Regions from separate parts of the Zhihengliuella flava genome, predicted to be linked through region 3. Evidence: riboswitches for the same ligand, from Rfam matches in the RefSeq annotation. Region 3 holds a riboswitch; each other region holds the start of a gene.
The links. A riboswitch is a leader RNA that binds a small molecule or an ion and turns the genes downstream of it on or off. The one in region 3 is predicted to bind S-adenosylmethionine.
Positions count from the first base shown of each region.

Region 1 (5,832 bases), 450 kb from region 3:
GGCCGGCACAAACGTGATGCCCTGAGCACGCATACGCTCCAGGAGGGGCCAAAACGCGGCCGGCACCGTGCCGTCGTCGTGCAGCAACGTGCCGTCCATGTCGGTGACGACCAGCCTGATGCCCGCCACTACATGCCGCCTTCGGAAGCCATGTTGGAAAAGCGCGAGTAGTGGCCCTGGAAGGCGACCACGATCGTCTTGGTGGGGCCGTTACGGTGCTTGGCCACGATCACGTCCGCCTCGCCGGCCCGAGGGGACTCCTTGTCATAGATGTCTTCACGGTGGAGCAGGATGACCATGTCGGCGTCCTGCTCAATCGAACCGGACTCACGCAGGTCAGACACCATGGGCTTCTTGTCTGTGCGCTGCTCGGAGCCACGGTTCAGCTGCGAGAGCGCGATCACCGGGACCTCCAGCTCCTTGGCGAGGAGCTTGAGCGCACGCGAGAACTCGGAGACCTCCTGCTGGCGAGATTCGACGCGCTTGCCCGAGCTCATCAGCTGCAGGTAGTCGAGCACCACGAGCTTGAGGTCATTCTTTTGCTTCAGCCGACGGCACTTGGCCCGGATCTCCATCAGGGACATATTCGGCGAATCATCAATGTACAGCGGGGCGTCGTTGAGCCGCCCCATGGTGGTGGCAATTTTGCCCCACTGCTCATCCTTCACCGTGCCCTTACGCAGATCTTGCAGGCCAATCGAGGCCTCCGCGGAGAGCAAGCGCATCGCGATTTCATTCCGCCCCATTTCGAGGGAGAAGAAGACGGTGGTCATGTTGTTCTTGATGGCCGCCGAGCGGGCGAAGTCCAGCGCGAACGTGGACTTGCCGACCGCCGGACGCGCGGCAATCACGACCATCTGGCCGCCCTGCAAGCCCTGGGTCAGCTCGTCGAGCTCATAGAATCCGGTGGGTACGCCGATGATGCCCTCGCCGCGGCTGCCGGCGGACTCGATCTCATCGACGGTGCCCTCGATGATGTCCCGCAGCGGGACGTAGTCCTCGCCGCCGCGGCGCTCCGCGACGGTCATGACCTCCGCCTGCGCGGTGTTGACGATGTCCTCCACCTCGCCGTCTTGCGAGTAGCCGAGCTGGACGATCTTGGTGCCGGCATCGACGAGGCGGCGCAGCACCGCGCGCTCGGCGACGATCTCCGCATAGAAGCCCGCGTTGGCCGCCGTCGGGACGGACTGAATCAGGGTGTGCAAATACGCGGGGCCGCCGACGCGGGAAATGTCTCCGCGCTTGGTCAGCAAGTCCGCGACGGTGACCGCGTCCGCGGGTTCTCCACGGCCGTAGAGGTCAATGATGGCCTCATAGACCAGCTCATGGGACGGGCGATAGAAGTCCGGGCCGCGCAGGACTTCCACGCAATCGGCGATGGCGTCTTTGGAGAGCATCATGCCGCCGAGCACCGACTGCTCGGCGACGATGTCCTGCGGCGGGGTCCGCCCAGCGTCCGCGGAGTGCTCCTCGATCTCGCTGTGGGTCAGTGTCACCAAAGGTCCTTTCGCCGGCGCCGACGTTTGCCTCAATGATCCACCCGGCAGGGCACAAAATAGGTACGCGTTCGCGCGCGAGGCTGCTTGAACTGTAGGCCCCCTCAGCCCCCACGCCAAGGGAGTTATCCACAGGGGCTGTGGGTAAACGCGCCCAACCTGTGCACAGCGTGGGGACGACCCTGTGGACAGCGGATTATTTTCTCTCCTAAATACATTCTGACTAGTACTTTCATGTGTGTACAGGTGTGGATTCACACATTTTTGTCCCCAACCTTCAGCCTTCACTGAGGGTTGAAGGCCCGGAGAGGACACCCGGGTGTTGAAAACCAGCCCCACTTATCCACAGCTTGGCCCGGGTTACCCACAGACACGCCCGAACCCCGCGCACATGCTCCTCAAGGGTGATGCGCTCCGGGGACAAGCGCCGTAGATTAGTCACTAGGCACCGCGCGGATCGGCTCGGTGCGGCTTCGTCACGCGGGACTAGGAGGCACCAAGTGTTCGGTATTTCGGTCACGGAGGCACTGATCTTCCTCCTCGTCGTCGCGGCGATTGTCGCCGGACTGTGGTGGATCTTTAGCTCCCGGCCCCACTCCGGGCTCAGCGAAGAGGAACAGTACATTCAGCAGCTGAATCGCCAAGTCGAGGAGCAGCGGCGGCAGGACGAGCAGCGCGCGGAGCAGATTCGTCAAGAGAGCCAGCAGCGCTTGCCGCACTCGTCCTCCGCGACTCCCTCCGCGACACCGCAGGACCCCACCTCACCGCCGGCGGAGAACGGAATTCCGCAGGACCCCACGGCACCGCCCCTCGGCGAACCCATCGTCAAGCGCCTCACGGGGTCTCCCCGGTGGTGAAGCGCGCAGCGGCACCGGTCATGCAGCCGACCGACGTCGACCCCCGCGAGTTCATCGCGTCCGTCGAGAACGCGCGGCGCCGCGAGGACGCCTCCGTGCTCGTGGAGCTCCTGGAGGAGATCAGCGGCCACCCCGCTCAGATGTGGGGGCCGTCCATCATCGGATTCGGCAGCTATCACTACCGCTACGCGTCAGGCCACGAAGGCGACGCCCCGGCCCTCGGGTTCTCCCCGCGCAAGGCTCACCTCGTGATCTACGCGATTAACGACACGGAAGAATCCGCTGCAGCCCTTGCGGACCTCGGAAAGTACAAGCGCAGTACGGCCTGCCTTTACGTGAACAAGCTGGCGGACATCGACCCCGACGCGCTGCGCCGGTACCTCGTGGAGAGCTACCGTCACGTCATGGACGCGATGCACCGCCCGGACCCTGATAGCGGAACCACGGAGCGCGCCCGACGCGACTGACCGGCCGCGGGGCCACTGATTTAGTGGGCGAACGCCGGCTCGGCCAGGGTGGTAAAGCCCGAGTTGTGGAACAACAAGGGCCGCGCCTGGCTGGGGTGTGTGGAGTGCCCGTGCACCCGCAAGAGCACCACGTAGTGATCCCCCGCCTCGATCTGCTGCTCAACGCTGGTCTCCAACCAGAGGGAGGCGTCGCGGAGGAACAGGGACCCGGCGTCGTTGGTCTCGAGGGCGAGCCCAGCAAAGCGATCCCCGTCCCGCGAGGCGATCTGCTGGCAGACCCCCTGATGCTCGCTCGCGAGGATGGACACGCCAATTCGGCTGGCTTCGCTGACGATCGGCCAGGTCCGCGACGTCTTTTGGACGGCGAACATCACCAGTGGCGGGTCTAGGGACACCCCCACGGTGAAGGAGGAGGCCACGATCCCCTGCGGTCGGCCGTCGATCACGGCACAGAGCGCGGCAATACCGGAGGGGTGCTGGGCAAAAGCGTGCCGAAGGGCCAGCGGGGAAAGATCATCGGAAAGAACGGACGCGTGCGCAGTCATGCTCACCACCTGTCGTGCGGTACTTGCCCGACCGGTTTTCCGGTGGGCCGAATCGTCACCTGGAGCACCCCACTACCGAGGAGAGGGTTGCCGTTCAACGAGCCAGGGCTTTACGTTGAATCTCTTGATTCAGTCCCCACGTTACGGTCCGTGGCGCACCGTGGCCAAGGCGGGCCGCAATATTTCGCAAGGTTGCCACCGCCCCAGGGGCCACCAACGCCGAGGGGCGCGCCGTCGTCGTCCGTTAAACGCGTGAGGCCCCACCCACTCGGGGCGGGGCCTCACGGCCGAAGTCCGGGAGCGGCTATCGCCGCGGCCAGTTACTTCTTCTTGGCAGCCGGGACGACCTGCAGCGCGATGGTTGCGGAAACGTCCTCGTGCAGACGCACGGTGGCCTCGTAGTTGCCGGTGGCCTTGATGTGCTCCGGCAGCTCGACCATGCGCTTGTCGATGGAGCCGAGCCCCGCGGCCTCAACGGCCTGCGCGACGTCGGCGCCCTTGACGGTGCCGAACAGACGACCGGAGTCGCCCGTCTTCACCTGCACCTTGACCGGCTTGGAAGCCAGCTTGGCGGCAACCGCCTTGGCCTCTTCCAGCGAGGCAACGGCGCGGGCAGCGCGGGCGGCCTTGATGGACTCGACCTGCTTCTCGCCACCCTTGCTCCAGGTCACGGCGAAGCCGCGCGGCAGAAGGTAGTTACGTGCGTAACCGTTCTTCACCTCGACGATGTCGCCAGCGGTACCGAGACCGGTCACTTCGTGGGTCAGAATGAGCTTAGCCATAGTTGTTGTCCCCTTCCCTTAGCCGCGGCCAGCGCCGGAGTAAGGCAGCAGGGCCACCTCACGGGCGTTCTTGATGGCCTGCGCAATCTTGCGCTGCTCCTGCACGGACACGCCGGTCACGCGACGAGCACGGATCTTGCCGCGATCAGAGATGAACTTACGCAGCAGGGCGACGTCCTTGTAGTCGATGACAGTGATGTCAGCGGCCTTCAAGGGGTTGGACTTTGGTTTGGGCTTGCGAATATCAGCCTTAGCCATCGTGGAGCTCCTTAGTGTGTGGAGCCCGCAGAGTGTTCTGCGGGATGGTGAATAGAAATAGGTTTAGAAAGGCGGTTCGTCGTTCCCAGCGCCCCAACCGCCACCGTTGTTACCACCGGTGGAGGGAGTGGACCAGGGATCGTCGGCCGGGGCGCCCCAGCCGCCACCGGCGTTGCCGCCGGACTGCTGCTGCGGTGCGGCGTTGCCGCCGCCAAAACCGGCATTTCCGCCGCCGAAGCCGCCTGCGGGAGCACCGCCGCCGAAGCCACCCTGATTGCCTCCACCGCCATTGCGCTGGGTGCGGGTGACCTTAGCGGAGGCGTAACGCAGGGAGGGGCCGATCTCGTCGACATCCAGCTCCATGACGGTGCGCCGTTCGCCTTCCTTGGTGTCGAACGAACGCGACTTGAGCCGACCTTGGGCCACAACACGCATGCCCTTGGTCAGCGTCTCGGCGACATTCTCGGCAGCGTCGCGCCACACCGAGGAGCGCAGGAACAGCGTTTCGCCGTCCTTCCACTCGTTGGTCTGGCGGTCGAACGTCCGCGGGGTGGAAGCGATGGTGAAGTTGGCCACCGCAGCGCCCGACGGGGTGAAACGCAATTCCGGGTCACCGGTGAGATTACCGATGACCGTAATGACTGTCTCGCCTGCCATGACTGTCTCCTGACGTGTCGGTTCGTTCGATTACTCGAGCAATTCCCGCAGGGGAATTACTTGGCGGAAACCTTCTGATCCTCCGGGCGGATGATCTTGGTGCGCAGGATCGTCTCATTCAGAGACAGCTGGCGATCAAGCTCGGCAGAGGTTGCCGGGGTGGCGGTGAAGTTGACCACGGCGTAGATCGCCTCGGACTTCTTCTGGATCTCGTAGGCCAGACGACGGCGGCCCCAGATGTCAACGTTTTCGATGGTCCCGCCATCGTTGCGGACAACGTCCAGGAACTTGCCGAGCGTCGGCTCGACGGTACGCTCGTCGACCTCTGGGTCGATCAGCACCATGAGTTCGTAAGCACGCATGTGAACCCACCTCCTTTGGGCTAAACGGTCACGGTCTCTCCGTAACAGGAGGTTCTTTGCGTTGGTTGCCGGCCCACCCGCTTTTCGGGCAGGGGTGTAGACAACCTCATCTATCCTACCCGATAGCACGCCCGGGCCCTGACGGACCCGGGCGTGCTCTCCAACACGAGGAAATGAGGGGCGGACGACGGCGCAACGGCCGCCGCCCGCCGGACGTCTCGGCGCTCTTAGGCGACTGGCAGGTTCAGCTCCTGGCCCACGAGGATCAGGTTCGGATCGTCGATCGCCTCCTGGTTCACTGCGTAGATTGCGCGCCAGTCATCGATGCCGTGCTCTTCGGCGATGACGGCCAGAGTGTCACCGGAGGCCACCGTGTGGTCTTCACCGGAATCCTCGGCGGCGACGGCG
Region 1 covers NZ_JADOTZ010000001.1:1,562,381-1,568,212, forward strand. The annotation lists gene IW252_RS07200 (HAD family hydrolase) at 1-129, opposite strand, end outside; gene dnaB (replicative DNA helicase) at 129-1,496, opposite strand; gene IW252_RS07210 (hypothetical protein) at 1,997-2,353, shown strand; gene IW252_RS07215 (DUF1801 domain-containing protein) at 2,347-2,820, shown strand; gene IW252_RS07220 (flavin reductase family protein) at 2,841-3,365, opposite strand; SAM riboswitch class IV at 3,380-3,495, opposite strand; gene rplI (50S ribosomal protein L9) at 3,686-4,147, opposite strand; gene rpsR (30S ribosomal protein S18) at 4,166-4,405, opposite strand; gene IW252_RS07235 (single-stranded DNA-binding protein) at 4,469-5,062, opposite strand; gene rpsF (30S ribosomal protein S6) at 5,119-5,424, opposite strand; gene IW252_RS07245 (transglycosylase family protein) at 5,652-5,832, opposite strand, start outside.
Region 1: linked by a shared signal. The riboswitch ahead of IW252_RS07220 (flavin reductase family protein) and the one ahead of IW252_RS05135 (methylenetetrahydrofolate reductase) in region 3 are both predicted to bind S-adenosylmethionine.

Region 2 (5,832 bases), 520 kb from region 3:
CGCGTCGGATGACAACTACATATGCGCGAGTGGCGGAATTGGCAGACGCGCTGGCTTCAGGTGCCAGTGATCGCAAGATCGTGGGGGTTCAAGTCCCCCCTCGCGCACGCGAATGAAATGGCCCCTGACCTGGGATTTTATATCTCAGGCCAGGGGCCGTTTTTGTCAGAAGTGCTAGAAAAAGTGCTAAGACGGGACGGCGGTTGGCCGGACCCTGGATGAAAGCGATGCGGAAGCGGATAGAGCGGACAGCGTCACGCACTGCGAGCTGACCGCGTCTCCTCTGCCATTAGCTGCCGGGCGAGGTCATGGATGGCGCTTGCCTTGTAGACGATCCCCAAGTCGATTAGATCGCTGACCACGGGAATCCCGGAAGCCGCCGACGCAAGCATAACCGGCACTTGTCGTTGGTGGACGGCGGCGACGATGCCTAGGAGCATCGGAGGCTTCGCGGGGCCGCCGATCGTGATGTTCCCGTACTTGTCAGGTGCAGACGGTCTTGGGACGAGGAACACCGGGCTCCCGCTCGACCCAGGGAAGACGGAGGCATCGATGAGAAAAGTCGGTGTGTTCTCGTAATCGACGTTCATTCAGAAGAACAGTGTGGTACCTCAGGACAGTGGTGGCAGTTCATGTGTTCAGTCCTGTCGGTCGGGTTCCTGGGGTGCAATTCCGGCTTGGAGGGACCTTTGAGGATCGCGTCGAGAGTATCGGCACCGGTTCAGACGTGCTGGCTCCGCGGTGCTGACTCAGTGGTGATGATTGGCGTAGTCCTCCCACCCAGGGTCTGCGTCCTCGTAGTAGCCCCTCTCATGTTCAAACTCATCCGCCTCGACCAGCGACCCCAGCTCAGCCTCTTCGCCGGCGTCCCTGCTCCTGCTGATCAGTGCGCCGGCCCCGATGCCAACTGCGAGCTCCAGCCCGATGCCTGGGTGATGGTGGTTGACGTGGTCCTCCCAATTCGGGTCTGGGTTCGCGCCTGATCTCTGCTGCGACGACCTTCCGGCGTCGTGCACCTGCGGCGGCGGCTTCTTGCGCAGCATCTTTGCGACGATGAGGATCAAGATGCCGGTGCCGATAATTGCCAGTGCTTCCATGAGGTCCTCCGTGCTCGGTGAGCGGTGATCCGAGTATCCCTCGGACCACCGACATCCACCGTCAGCCGTGCCTCACGTCGGCATCCGTGAATGTGTTCGCGCCCAGAGCCTCTTTGTGCCGCCGGTACTCGCGAGGCGTCAGTCCGCGGGCTACGAGCTCCCGAGCGCGCTCGGGATAGCCGAAGACTTCGGGCAGTCCGCCGGCCTGCAGCTTCTGCATCGCCTCGTGGCGCACCTGCGAGCCGGGGTGCACGAAGCCGTGTGGCTCGTACTGGAACAGGTTCCAGCACCACGCGGTCGCCTCGCATCGTGTGTGCCCCGCCCAGCGGCCCTCTACGACCACCTGATCGGCGTCAGGCGCAGAGAGCGCCTCCTCGATCCTCATCCAGCCGAGCCTGCGCCGCTCCTCGGCGTCCGCCTCACGCTGGCGCTCCGTTTTCTGCTCGGCATCCGCGACGGCTCGCTCGACCAGTGCTTTGAGCTGTGCAGCGGTGAGCGTGACGCCCTCAAGGTTACCGGCGAAGCCGACAGGTGGATGGGCCGCCAGCACCGCGAGCGCGGCCTGCTCGACTTCCAACTCATGCCGGGTAGTCACCGGAATGCGGTGGTAGCTCAGGTCGAGCTCGCCCCACCAGCCGTCGCGGCGGGGGTTAACGTACTTGATGTCGGACATGGTGGATGCCCCTCTCCGGGGCAGAGCCCCATCGAATCTTGCATCACGAGATCTCGTGAGCCCGTTCTTCCCCTGGGACACCCGGGAATCGATGGATTCGGGTTGTCGCGTGACCAGCCAGGTACTTTGCGTCACGACTCTTGAACGTGGTGACGACTATACTTGAAGGCGCTGACGCCGCCCGCCCACTAGGCTACGGATCACCGTCTGATTCCCGAGCCGACCGATCAGGAGCTGTGCCATGGCCGATACCGACGCCGAGAGGTTCCTCAATGCCTTCTCCGAAATCGAGGATCAGCTCGCCCGGCAGTAGAGGCGTCGGCAGTAGAGGCGTCGTGAGAGGCATGACGATTGGGTGCCGTTCGACGAGCTGCTCTCGGGCTCCGACACTCTGCTCCAGCGGCAGAAGGACGTGCTCCGCCAGTATGCGAAGCTGCGGAACGCGATCGCGCACAGCAAGCGCATGGGCGGGAAGCCCATCGCGGACCCGCACATGGACACCGTGCTCAGCATCGAGAAGATCCGCGACAACCTCCTGAGGCCGCCGAAGCTGGTCGATGCCCTCGAGGGCTACGGACGCCCCCAGGTACTCGAGCTCGACGACGGCATCGGCGTGTTCCTCTCTCTGGTCGTCGAGCAGAGCTTCTCTCAGGCGCCGGTGCGCACTGACGACGGCTACCGCCTCATTACCACCAACGCCGTCGCCAGGCACTTCGCGCCCAGCATCATCGAGCACGGCCTTGTCGAGACCGCCACCATCAGGGCGGTGCTCGGCTTCGCCGAGACTGGCGACCGCCTCGAGACCCTCACCCCCGGCGCCACCGTGCTGGAGGCGATCAATCTTTTCTCCGGCGAAGCCAGCACCCGCGTCGAGCCACCTTCCGCGCTGCTGGTGCTCGACGCGACGAAAGAGCACCTGCCACAGGTGCTCTGCTCACGCTCCGACCTCTCGCAGCTCAGGGTGCCGTCGAGAGCCTGCCGTCCTGGTCCACCACCCGGCCACTCTCGACAGCTCGGTCGATCGCCTGGTTCAGGCGCGCATCGAGGATCGAGCCGTTCCTGTTCCAGCCGTAGAGCCTCGCAATTTGCACCGCGACCTCCGAGCGGGAGGCCCCGCCGACGTCTTGGACGAGGAGCTCGACGGCCCTCGCGAACTCGTCGACATGAACCTGCTCCGGCTTGCGTTGATTGCCGTTGCTCCGGACCTTCGTGACCGGTCGGCCCGGGACGTCGATAAAGTCGCCGTCGCGCACAACATCGGCCATCTCGATCGCCAGGTCGATGTTCTCCTTCATCCTCTGGGAGATTCTGCCGATGTGCCACCAGTCCCTGATCCGCTCGAACACCAGCGCCATGTGGATTGGGCCTTCAGCCCTCGCGAGGTTGTGCAGTGGCTCGACCAGGTACACGTGACTCCCGGGCTCGCCCGCGTCGGCCCAGAGCGGAAGGTCCTGCTCCGCCGCCTCCTTGTAGCGCACGACCCAGTCGTGGGACGCCTCCGACTGCGCGGGCACCGTTTCGACGTCGGGGCGCACGAGCTCGGGACGGCTCCGCCTCATCGCCGAGGTCCTGCCGGCGATGGCGTCCTCGATTGCGGCCCGGAGGCGCTGCTCCTCCGAGGCCTTGTCGCGGTACCAGGACGTGCCCCAGATCCGGTGCAGGGTCCAGCCCAGCCCTTCGAGCACCTGATCGCGCAGGCGGTCGCGGTCGCGCGCGGTGGGCGACGAGTGGTACTGGTACCCGTCGCACTCGACCCCGATTGCGAACACGCCGGACTTCGCGGGGTGCCGAACTGCGAGGTCGATGCGGAAGCCCGCGGCGCCCACCTGGGGCTCCACCTTGTAGCCCCACGACTCGATCGTGCGGATCACCGACTCCTCGAAGGGCGATTCCGGCATGAGCCCCGTCGCCGAGGACTGTGTCCCGAGCACCTCGATGCCGCGCTTCGCGAAGTCCAGGTACGCCCGAAGGGCCTCGACGTTCTCGTTCTGGGAGGCGGGGATGTCGTGCGCCTCCATCGAGGAGACTACCTCGATGCGCTGTCTCGCCCGCGTGACGCCGACGTTCAGTCGCCGCCAGCCCTTCTCCTTGTTGAGCACGCCGAAGTTCGTCGAGACCTTCCCCGCCTCGTCGGGGCCGTAGCCGACCGAGAACAGGATCACGTCGCGCTCATCGCCCTGCACCGACTCGAGCGAGCGGACGAAGAAGCCGTCGAGTCGGTCGCTCGTGTCGAAGTGCTCATCGAGGTCGCGGTGCGACGCCCGGAGCTCGTCGACGGCCGCTGTCACGGCCGAGGCCTGCGCCACGGAGAACGTGACCACGCCGAGCGAGGCCCCTGGTCTGGTCCGATAGTGGTGGATCACCCGCTGGGCGACGACCTTCGCCTCGCGCGGGTTGTCCGCACCGCCGCCTCGGCGATACATGCCGTCGGCCAGGAAGAACTCGACGCCGACGTCCGGGCCGTCCTCCTGCGCCGATGGGTAGGTGATGAGCTTCCCCTCGTAGAAGCGGTAGTTCGAGAACGCGATCAGGGCCTCGTGGCGCGACCTGTAGTGCCAGCGCAGCCCGAGGTTCTGGAACGCGCCCGCCGACTTCGCCAGCTCCAGGATCGACTGGAAGTCCTGCACGTCGGAGTCGAGCTCCACGTCCTCGTCGACCTCGGTCGCGCGCTCGAAGAACGACGTCGGAGGCAGCTGCTTGTCGTCGCCCGCGAGGATGAACGCTCGACCGCGATAGATGCAGTTGATCGAGTCCCCGGGGGTCACCTGCGAAGCCTCGTCGAAGATCACCACGTCGAACTTCATGTCGGACGGCAAGTACTGCGACACGGCGAGCGGAGACATCATGAAGACCGGCTTGATCGCTTGTACGGCGCTCCTCGCCTGGGAGATCAGCGACTTCACCGACATGTGTCTGCGCTGCTTCATCCCCTCCCGGCGGAGCAGGGCAGGCTCTCCCAGAGACGTGTTCGACGGGCGGCGTGCATTCGCCGCCTTGACGATGTCCCCGGTGGCGGCAGCGATGACCTCGAGATCCAGCGCCTTGAACTCGTCAACGAGCGCGCCCCTGTCGGTCGCGAGGAGCGGATGCAGCCGTTCGTCTTCCCTGATCTGCGCGTCGGCCCACGCCCTGAGGAGCGCCCGCTCCACGACCCGGGGCACGTCCGATGCCGCGATCCGCATCTCGATGCAGAACTCGATGGTCGAGTCGAGGTCGTGGGTCCTCAGGTACTCGCGGATCGCCGTGAAGTCGAACCACTCCTGTTGGCCGACGGTGTCGGAGCCGAGCTCCTCCATGAATCCCGCGGCGCCGTCGAACTCGGCGAACTCCTCGAGCAGCTCCTCCCTGCGCGAGGGCGCGAACGCCGCGATCACGGCGTCCCGCTCGGCCTCCCACTTCGCGAGCGCGCCCGTCAGGGCCGGCATCGGGACCGACGAGTTCAGTGCTGCCCGCTGATCGGGCGTCAGCGCGCCGGCCGGAGCCGCGCTCCGGACCCGCTTCGCCCACGCGATCGCAGCGTCAATCCGAGCGAGGTCCGTCGCGGATCCCTGGAACAGCGTGCCGAATCGAGCCTCGTACTCGCCCCTGGAGGCGTCCAGGCCCGCCGCGGCCCTGCGCGCGTCCTCGCACGACCGGAGGATCGTCGTCGACTCCTGGACCGTGTGGTCGCGGCCCGTCACCGCGTTCACCGCATCGACCATCGAGAGGGCGTCGGCGATCGGCCCCTGGTGGGCCTCGATCCAGTCCAGCGAGGCCTGCAGCGACTCCATGAGCAGCTCCTGCCTGCCCGCGAGCGCCGGGGCAGGCGCGAGGGAAGTTCGCCAAGCGCCGAGCGCCGCGGCGGCCGTCGCGGCCATCTGCTGGTGGGCGGGCTCGGGGATCCCGGCCGTGAAGTACCCCACGGTCTGGGGCTGCACTGCGCCCCCTGACAGCGCGATCACCTCGTCGGCGACCACGAACGCCCGGTCGAGGCCTTCCCAGTCCGTGGCGCGGCCCTGCCAGTGCCTCCCGAGCGCCTGCGAGTGCACGACGCCAACGCTCTCGAACGCGTCGCTCGCCTCT
Region 2 covers NZ_JADOTZ010000001.1:1,630,138-1,635,969, forward strand. The annotation lists tRNA gene IW252_RS07540 (tRNA-Leu) at 24-107, shown strand; gene IW252_RS07545 (hypothetical protein) at 255-590, opposite strand; gene IW252_RS07550 (hypothetical protein) at 750-1,097, opposite strand; gene IW252_RS07555 (hypothetical protein) at 1,159-1,770, opposite strand; SAM riboswitch class IV at 1,800-1,916, opposite strand; gene IW252_RS07560 (hypothetical protein) at 1,964-2,686, opposite strand; gene IW252_RS07565 (DUF4011 domain-containing protein) at 2,727-5,832, opposite strand, start outside.
Region 2: linked by a shared signal. The riboswitch ahead of IW252_RS07555 (hypothetical protein) and the one ahead of IW252_RS05135 (methylenetetrahydrofolate reductase) in region 3 are both predicted to bind S-adenosylmethionine.

Region 3 (5,832 bases):
GTCGAGACCGATCTCCTCCTGCAGGTCGATGACCCGCTTGATCTCCGCGCGGAGAAACTCGTCATACTCCTCATTCGTCAGCGATCCGGCGCGGTGGGCGGCACGGGCCTTGCGGACCTCGCCCGTCTGCGGGAAGGAACCGATGGTGGTGGTCGGCAGCGCCGGCAGGCTCAGGCGCTCGGCCTGGGCCGCCGCCCGATCGGCGGCATCGGCGCGGGTCGCGTCCTCGGTCGTGATGGCCGCGGTGCGCTGCCGCACCTCGGCGCGCCGCACGCCCTCGGCCGCGGCACGCTCGGCCTTCGCGTCCTCCGACTCCTGGATCTGAGCCGCGACCTCGGCCGAGCGGTTCGGGCCCTGCTCGACGCCGGCGGCCAGCGTCAGCACCTCGCTCACCTTCTGGTCGGCGAACGCCAGCCAGTGCGGCAGCGGGGACGGCAGGTTGGTCTCAGCGGCGACGTCGTGCGGGACGTGCAGCAGGGAGGTGCTGGTGGCCACCGAGGCATCTGCCTCGAGGGAGGTGAGCAAGTCAGCGGAGGCGGCCAGATCGTTCCGCCAGACGTTGCGTCCGTCCACGATGCCGGCGACGAACCGGGTGTCCCCCAGCGCCTGCAGCGCCTCGGTGCCGGGGCGTGCGCCGCGAACGAGGTCCGCGTGGACGGCATCGACGCCGGCGGCGGCGAGTTCGGCGAGCGCCTGCCCCGGCGCGGCCGGGTCGCCCGCCGTGCCGTAGCCCGTGGTGACGAACAGTCCCGGGCGGGTGCCGGCGTCGTACCCCGCGGCATCGGCGAGCTCGCGGTAGGCGAGCACGGCGTCGTCAACGTGGGCGCTGCCGTGCTCGGTGGTGAGGGCTGGCTCGTCCAGCTGCACCCAGTCGGCCCCCGCGTCGGCCAGCTGCGCGATGACGCCGCGGTAGGCCGCGACGACGTCGTTCAGGCGATCGATCGGCCGGAAGGTCTCCGGCGCGCCGTCGGCCGCCTTTGCCAAGAGCAGGTAGGTCACGGGCCCGACGAGCACGGGGCGGAGCGTGGCGCCGCGGGCCCGATGGCGCCGCACGATCCCGGCGAGGCGGTCGGCCAGCGCGGCAAAGCTGGTCTCCGGTCCGATCTCGGGGACCAGGTAGTGATAGTTCGTGTCGAACCACTTGGTCATCTCCAGCGGGGCGCGCTCGGCGTCACCGCGGGCCAGCGTGAAGTACGCGTCGAGGCCAATTTCCCCGCCCGGCCCGGCCAGGTCAGCAAATCGGGCCGGGAGGGCGCCCAAGGCGGCCGTGGTGTCCAGCACCTGGTCGTACAGCGCAAAGTCCGCGGGAATGGCCGAGGACTCGGTCAGACCCAGCGCGCGCAGCCGCTCCACGGTGGCGTCCTGCAGCGACGCGGCGGCGGACTCCAGCTCCGCCTCGGTGCTGCGGCCGGCCCAGTAGGACTCGACGGCGCGCTTGAGCTCGCGCCGGGGGCCGATGCGCGGGTAGCCGAGGATGGTGGCGTTCGGGAACGTGGTCATGGTGACTCCTAGGGTGAGTGGGTTGAAATCAAAGGGAATGTGTTGGTGTGGCGGCCGGCTCAGGCGTGGGCGAGCGGCCGGTTCGCGGCCTCCGCGTAGGCGCTAGCCAACGCATTGGCGTCGCCGAAATCTGCGCCCGCCGCGTCCGCCGTCCCGGCGCCCGTGAGGCCGAGCTGGTCCACGACGGCGACGGAATCCACCGCGTCGTTGAACGTGTACAGGTGCAGGCCGGGGGCTCCTGCCACGAAGGCTTCATGGGCCAACGCGGCCGCGTGGTCGATCCCGATGCGGCGACGCTCGGCATCAGTCGACGCCCGCTCCAGCCGTGCCAGCAGCGCGGCGTCGGGGGCCAGCCCGGCCAGTTCCGCCAGCCGGGTCAGCCGCCGCACACTGTTGACGGGCATGATCCCCGGCACGATGGGGATCCGTACCCCGGCGGCGCGGGCGGCCGCCACGAGGTGGGCGTATTCGGCCGCGTCGAAGAAAATCTGGGTAATGGCAAAGTTCGCGCCCGCCCGTTCCTTGGCCAGCAACACCTCGACGTCGTGTTGGAAGCTCGGCGACTCGGGGTGGCGCGTGGGGTACGCGGCCACACCGATCGCCAGCCGCCCCGCGGCCAGCGAGGCGGAGCGGCGCGCCTCCACCTCGCGGATCAGCTCCACGAGGTACCGGGCGAAGGGCAGCTCGCCCGGCCCGACGGCGTCGTGCCCCGGGGGTAGATCGCCGCGCAGGGCCAACACCCCGCGCACCCCGAGTGCCACGAGGTGATTGACCAGGCGGTCCAGGGAGGCGCGGCTCTCCCCCACGCACGTCAGGTGGGCCAGCGGGCGCAGTCGGGTGTGTTCGATCAGGTGTCCGATCAGCTCGACGGAGGCCCGCCGCCGGGCGGGGCTCCCGTTGTAGGTGACGGACACGTAGTCGGGTGCCGTGGCCTCCAGCGCCGCAATCGTCTCGACGAGGCTGCCGGCGGCCGCCTCATTCCGGGGCGGATAGAGCTCGTAGGACAACGACGGTGCCGTCGATGCCTGCAGATCTGTCATCGTCTCTCCTCGCAGTTAGTGCGAAGGAGTACGCCACGCACACCCACCGGGTACGACGACGGTGGGCGTGGGGACCGTGGATGCGTCTCCATCGCTTCTGGCGGTAGCACCGTTCCGAGCCGGCAGGGCCGGGTCCGGATGGTTGCTGCGGCGTCGTCGAGCCAGATCTCTCAGCCGCTCTGGATGGGTTGTGGAACCAGACTGCGGTGCCGGCGGGAGAACGGACAAATGAGTCGGCGGCGGGCGCTTCACAGTGCTGCACATGACCCGCGATGACTCCGTGTGGCCGGATGTGTCCCCCGGAAATCCGGGGTGCCGCGTCTCACGCGCGTCATAAGACGTGATGATGACGCGGTACGTCGCGGTGTACCCGCGCCTGCGCCGGGAAACCGGCCGCGCCCGCAAAGAACGGCCGCAGCCTGCGCCGCTGGTAGCGTATGGCCCGTGCACACCACGATCCGAGCGCGGCTTCGCAGGGTCATCGCCATCTGGGCGGTGGCCCTGATCGTCGTCCTCGTGGCGGCCGGCGTGGCCATCGCCGTCGTCAATGCCAAGCACTTTGGTCCCGAACGCGTGGTGGCTGACTACGTGGCCGCTCTCCAGGAGGGCGACGGCGCCACCGCGCTCGGCTACCTCAACCTCGACGCCCCGGCCGAAGGCAATGGCCTGATGCTCTCCCGCGAACCGCTGGCGGCCTCCGCTGCGGCCCTCGGCGACGTGCAGATCGAGGAAGAAGACCGGGAGGGGGACCGCGCGTCTGTGCGGGTCTCCTACGGCGTAGAAGGCCGCGGCTACCACACCGACTTCCGGCTGGTGCGCACCGGCCAGCAGTGGCTGTTCTTCGACCAGTGGGACTTGCAGGTGGGAAAGCTGCCGCAGGTGCAGGTCAACGCGGCCAACACCACGGACGTTGTGGTCAACGGGACTGAGGCACCGCTCGAGGCCGGCGCGGCGACCTTCCCGGTCCTCCCGCCGGCGATCGTCACCGCGTCCTTTGAGCAGCAATTCTTCCGGGCGGAGGAAACCAGCCGCATTGTCACCGAGTACAGCGACGCCGAGGATCCCGTTCAGTTGGTGTCACAGCCCACTCAGGCGCTGACGGATGAGGTGGATCAGCAGGTGCGCGCCTACCTCGACGGGTGTACCGAGCAGCAAGTCCTCATGCCCGCCGGTTGCCCGCTGGCGTATGACACCGTCGACCGGGTGGACGCCAGCACCATCGACTGGGAGGTCGAGCGGTATCCGGAGATCCAGATCACGGGGTTCGACGGCGGCTGGGTCCTCGCCCCGCTGGAGGCGGACGTCTCCCTCCAGCTCACGGAACAGGACCTAGCCACCGGAGCGATGACGGACGTGGACGTGACGGAGACCTACACGTTCACTGCAAAGCTCGACGTGTCGACGTCGAACGTGACCGTCACCCCCGTCGCCGTCGAATAGCGCGCTACTTCACCGCGGGCAGCGAACCGGTGGCGGGGTTGTCATCCCGGATGACGAACCGCCCGCGCAGCACCAAGTACAGCGCCCACGCCCCGGCGAGGAGGGCAACGCCAGAGCCGAGCCCCACGGCCCAGCGCGCGCCGAGCGTGTCCCCGATGAAGCCAATCAGCGGCGCCCCAATCGGCGTCCCGCCTTGGACGACCGCCATGTAGACCGCCAGCACGCGGCCCCGATACTGCGGTGCCACGGACAGCTGAATGGACGTGTTGCAGCCGTTGAGGAACGTCACCGCCCCGAGGCCGACGGGCACCAGCGTGAGCGCATACCACCAGAAGGACGGCATGAGCGCACCGGCGACGCCAGCCACCCCGAACACGACGGCGCCGCCGACGAGGTAACGGAGCCGGAACCGGCCACGGCGGGCCGCCCAGAGCGCCGCGCCGAGCGTGCCGACGGCGGTGATGGAGCCGAGGACTCCGTACTCGGTGGGACCGCGGCCGAACACGCTGGTGGCCATCATGGCGTTCGTGATCTGGAAATTGAATCCAAACGTGCCCACAAGGAACGCCATCGTCAGGATCACGATCAAGTCCGGACGGCCGGCGATGTAGGCGAGGCCTTCGCGGATCTGGCGCTTGCCGCGCGGGGTTGGCTCCGCCCGGTACAGCGCGGCAACATTCATGCGGGAGATGCCGAAGAGCACGGCCGCGAAGCTCGCGGCGTTGAGGAGAAAGGCCGGGCCGGTGCCCACCCACGCGATGATGAGGCCGGCGACGCCCGGGCCAGCCAGGCGGGCGAGGTTGAAGGAGGCGCTGTTCAGGGCGACGGCGTTGGGAATGTCCTTTTTGGCGACGACCTCGGAGACGAACGCCTGCCGCGCCGGGGCATCAAACGCGCTGCCGACGCCGAGCGCCAGCGCGATGACGTACACGTGCCACAGTTCGGCCGTCTCGGTGACCACGAGCAGGCCCAAGATCAGCGCGGTGAGGCCCATGGCCGTCTGCGTGATCATGAGCAACCGGCGCTTGTCATACCGGTCCGCGATGAGCCCGGCCCATGCGCCGATGAAGAGGATCGGGAGGAACTGCAGGCCCGTGGTGATACCCACGGCGGTGCCGTTCTGATCCGTGAGGACGGTGAGTACCAGCCAGTCCTGGGCGACGCGCTGCATCCACGTGCCGATGTTGGATACCAGCGCCCCGGCCACCCACAAGCGATAGTTCGGGCTTTTCAGTGCGCTGAACATCGTGGGCACGTCGGCTGGCACGCTCCTTGCGAGATGAAGGCGGGGTAAACGAGAACCACCCTAGTAGTTACTGAGAGCAACTACTAGGGTGGCCGTCACACTCGGCTGACCGAGGGCGCGATTAGTCGAGCCCGCGGAGGTCCAGCGTCAGGCCCGTGTCACCGTCCTCGTCGAGGACCACAGGGATGCCCCAGTCTTGCTGGTACAGGTGGCACGCGGCGTGATCCGGGATATCACCGCCGGGCTCGCCGTCGCACGCCGCCGCGCGGGCGGTGATGTGCAGGACGCCGCCGTCGAGCTCCGGGTTGAGCGTCAGCGTGCGGGTCAGGCCCGTGGTGGTGCCGCCACCGTCGAGCACCAGGTTCTCCGGAGAGGAGGAAATCTTCAGCTGGGTCGGGTCGCCCCAGCGGTCGTCCAGCTTCTGGCCCTTGGGGGCGGAGAACCGCACCACGACTTCGTGTGCGCCGGCGGCGACGGGCGTGGCGGCGCGCTGCGTCTGCGCGGCGCCTTCATCCACGATGAGCGCTTCCTTCGGCAGCGGCAGGCGCACCAGCTGATGCTGGTTGGTTTCAACGACCAGCAGGACCGGGCCCCCGTCCACCGAGG
Region 3 covers NZ_JADOTZ010000001.1:1,108,362-1,114,193, forward strand. The annotation lists gene metE (5-methyltetrahydropteroyltriglutamate--homocysteine S-methyltransferase) at 1-1,500, opposite strand, end outside; gene IW252_RS05135 (methylenetetrahydrofolate reductase) at 1,560-2,540, opposite strand; SAM riboswitch class I at 2,626-2,730, opposite strand; gene IW252_RS05140 (nuclear transport factor 2 family protein) at 2,985-3,980, shown strand; gene IW252_RS05145 (MFS transporter) at 3,985-5,226, opposite strand; gene IW252_RS05150 (NHL domain-containing thioredoxin family protein) at 5,348-5,832, opposite strand, start outside.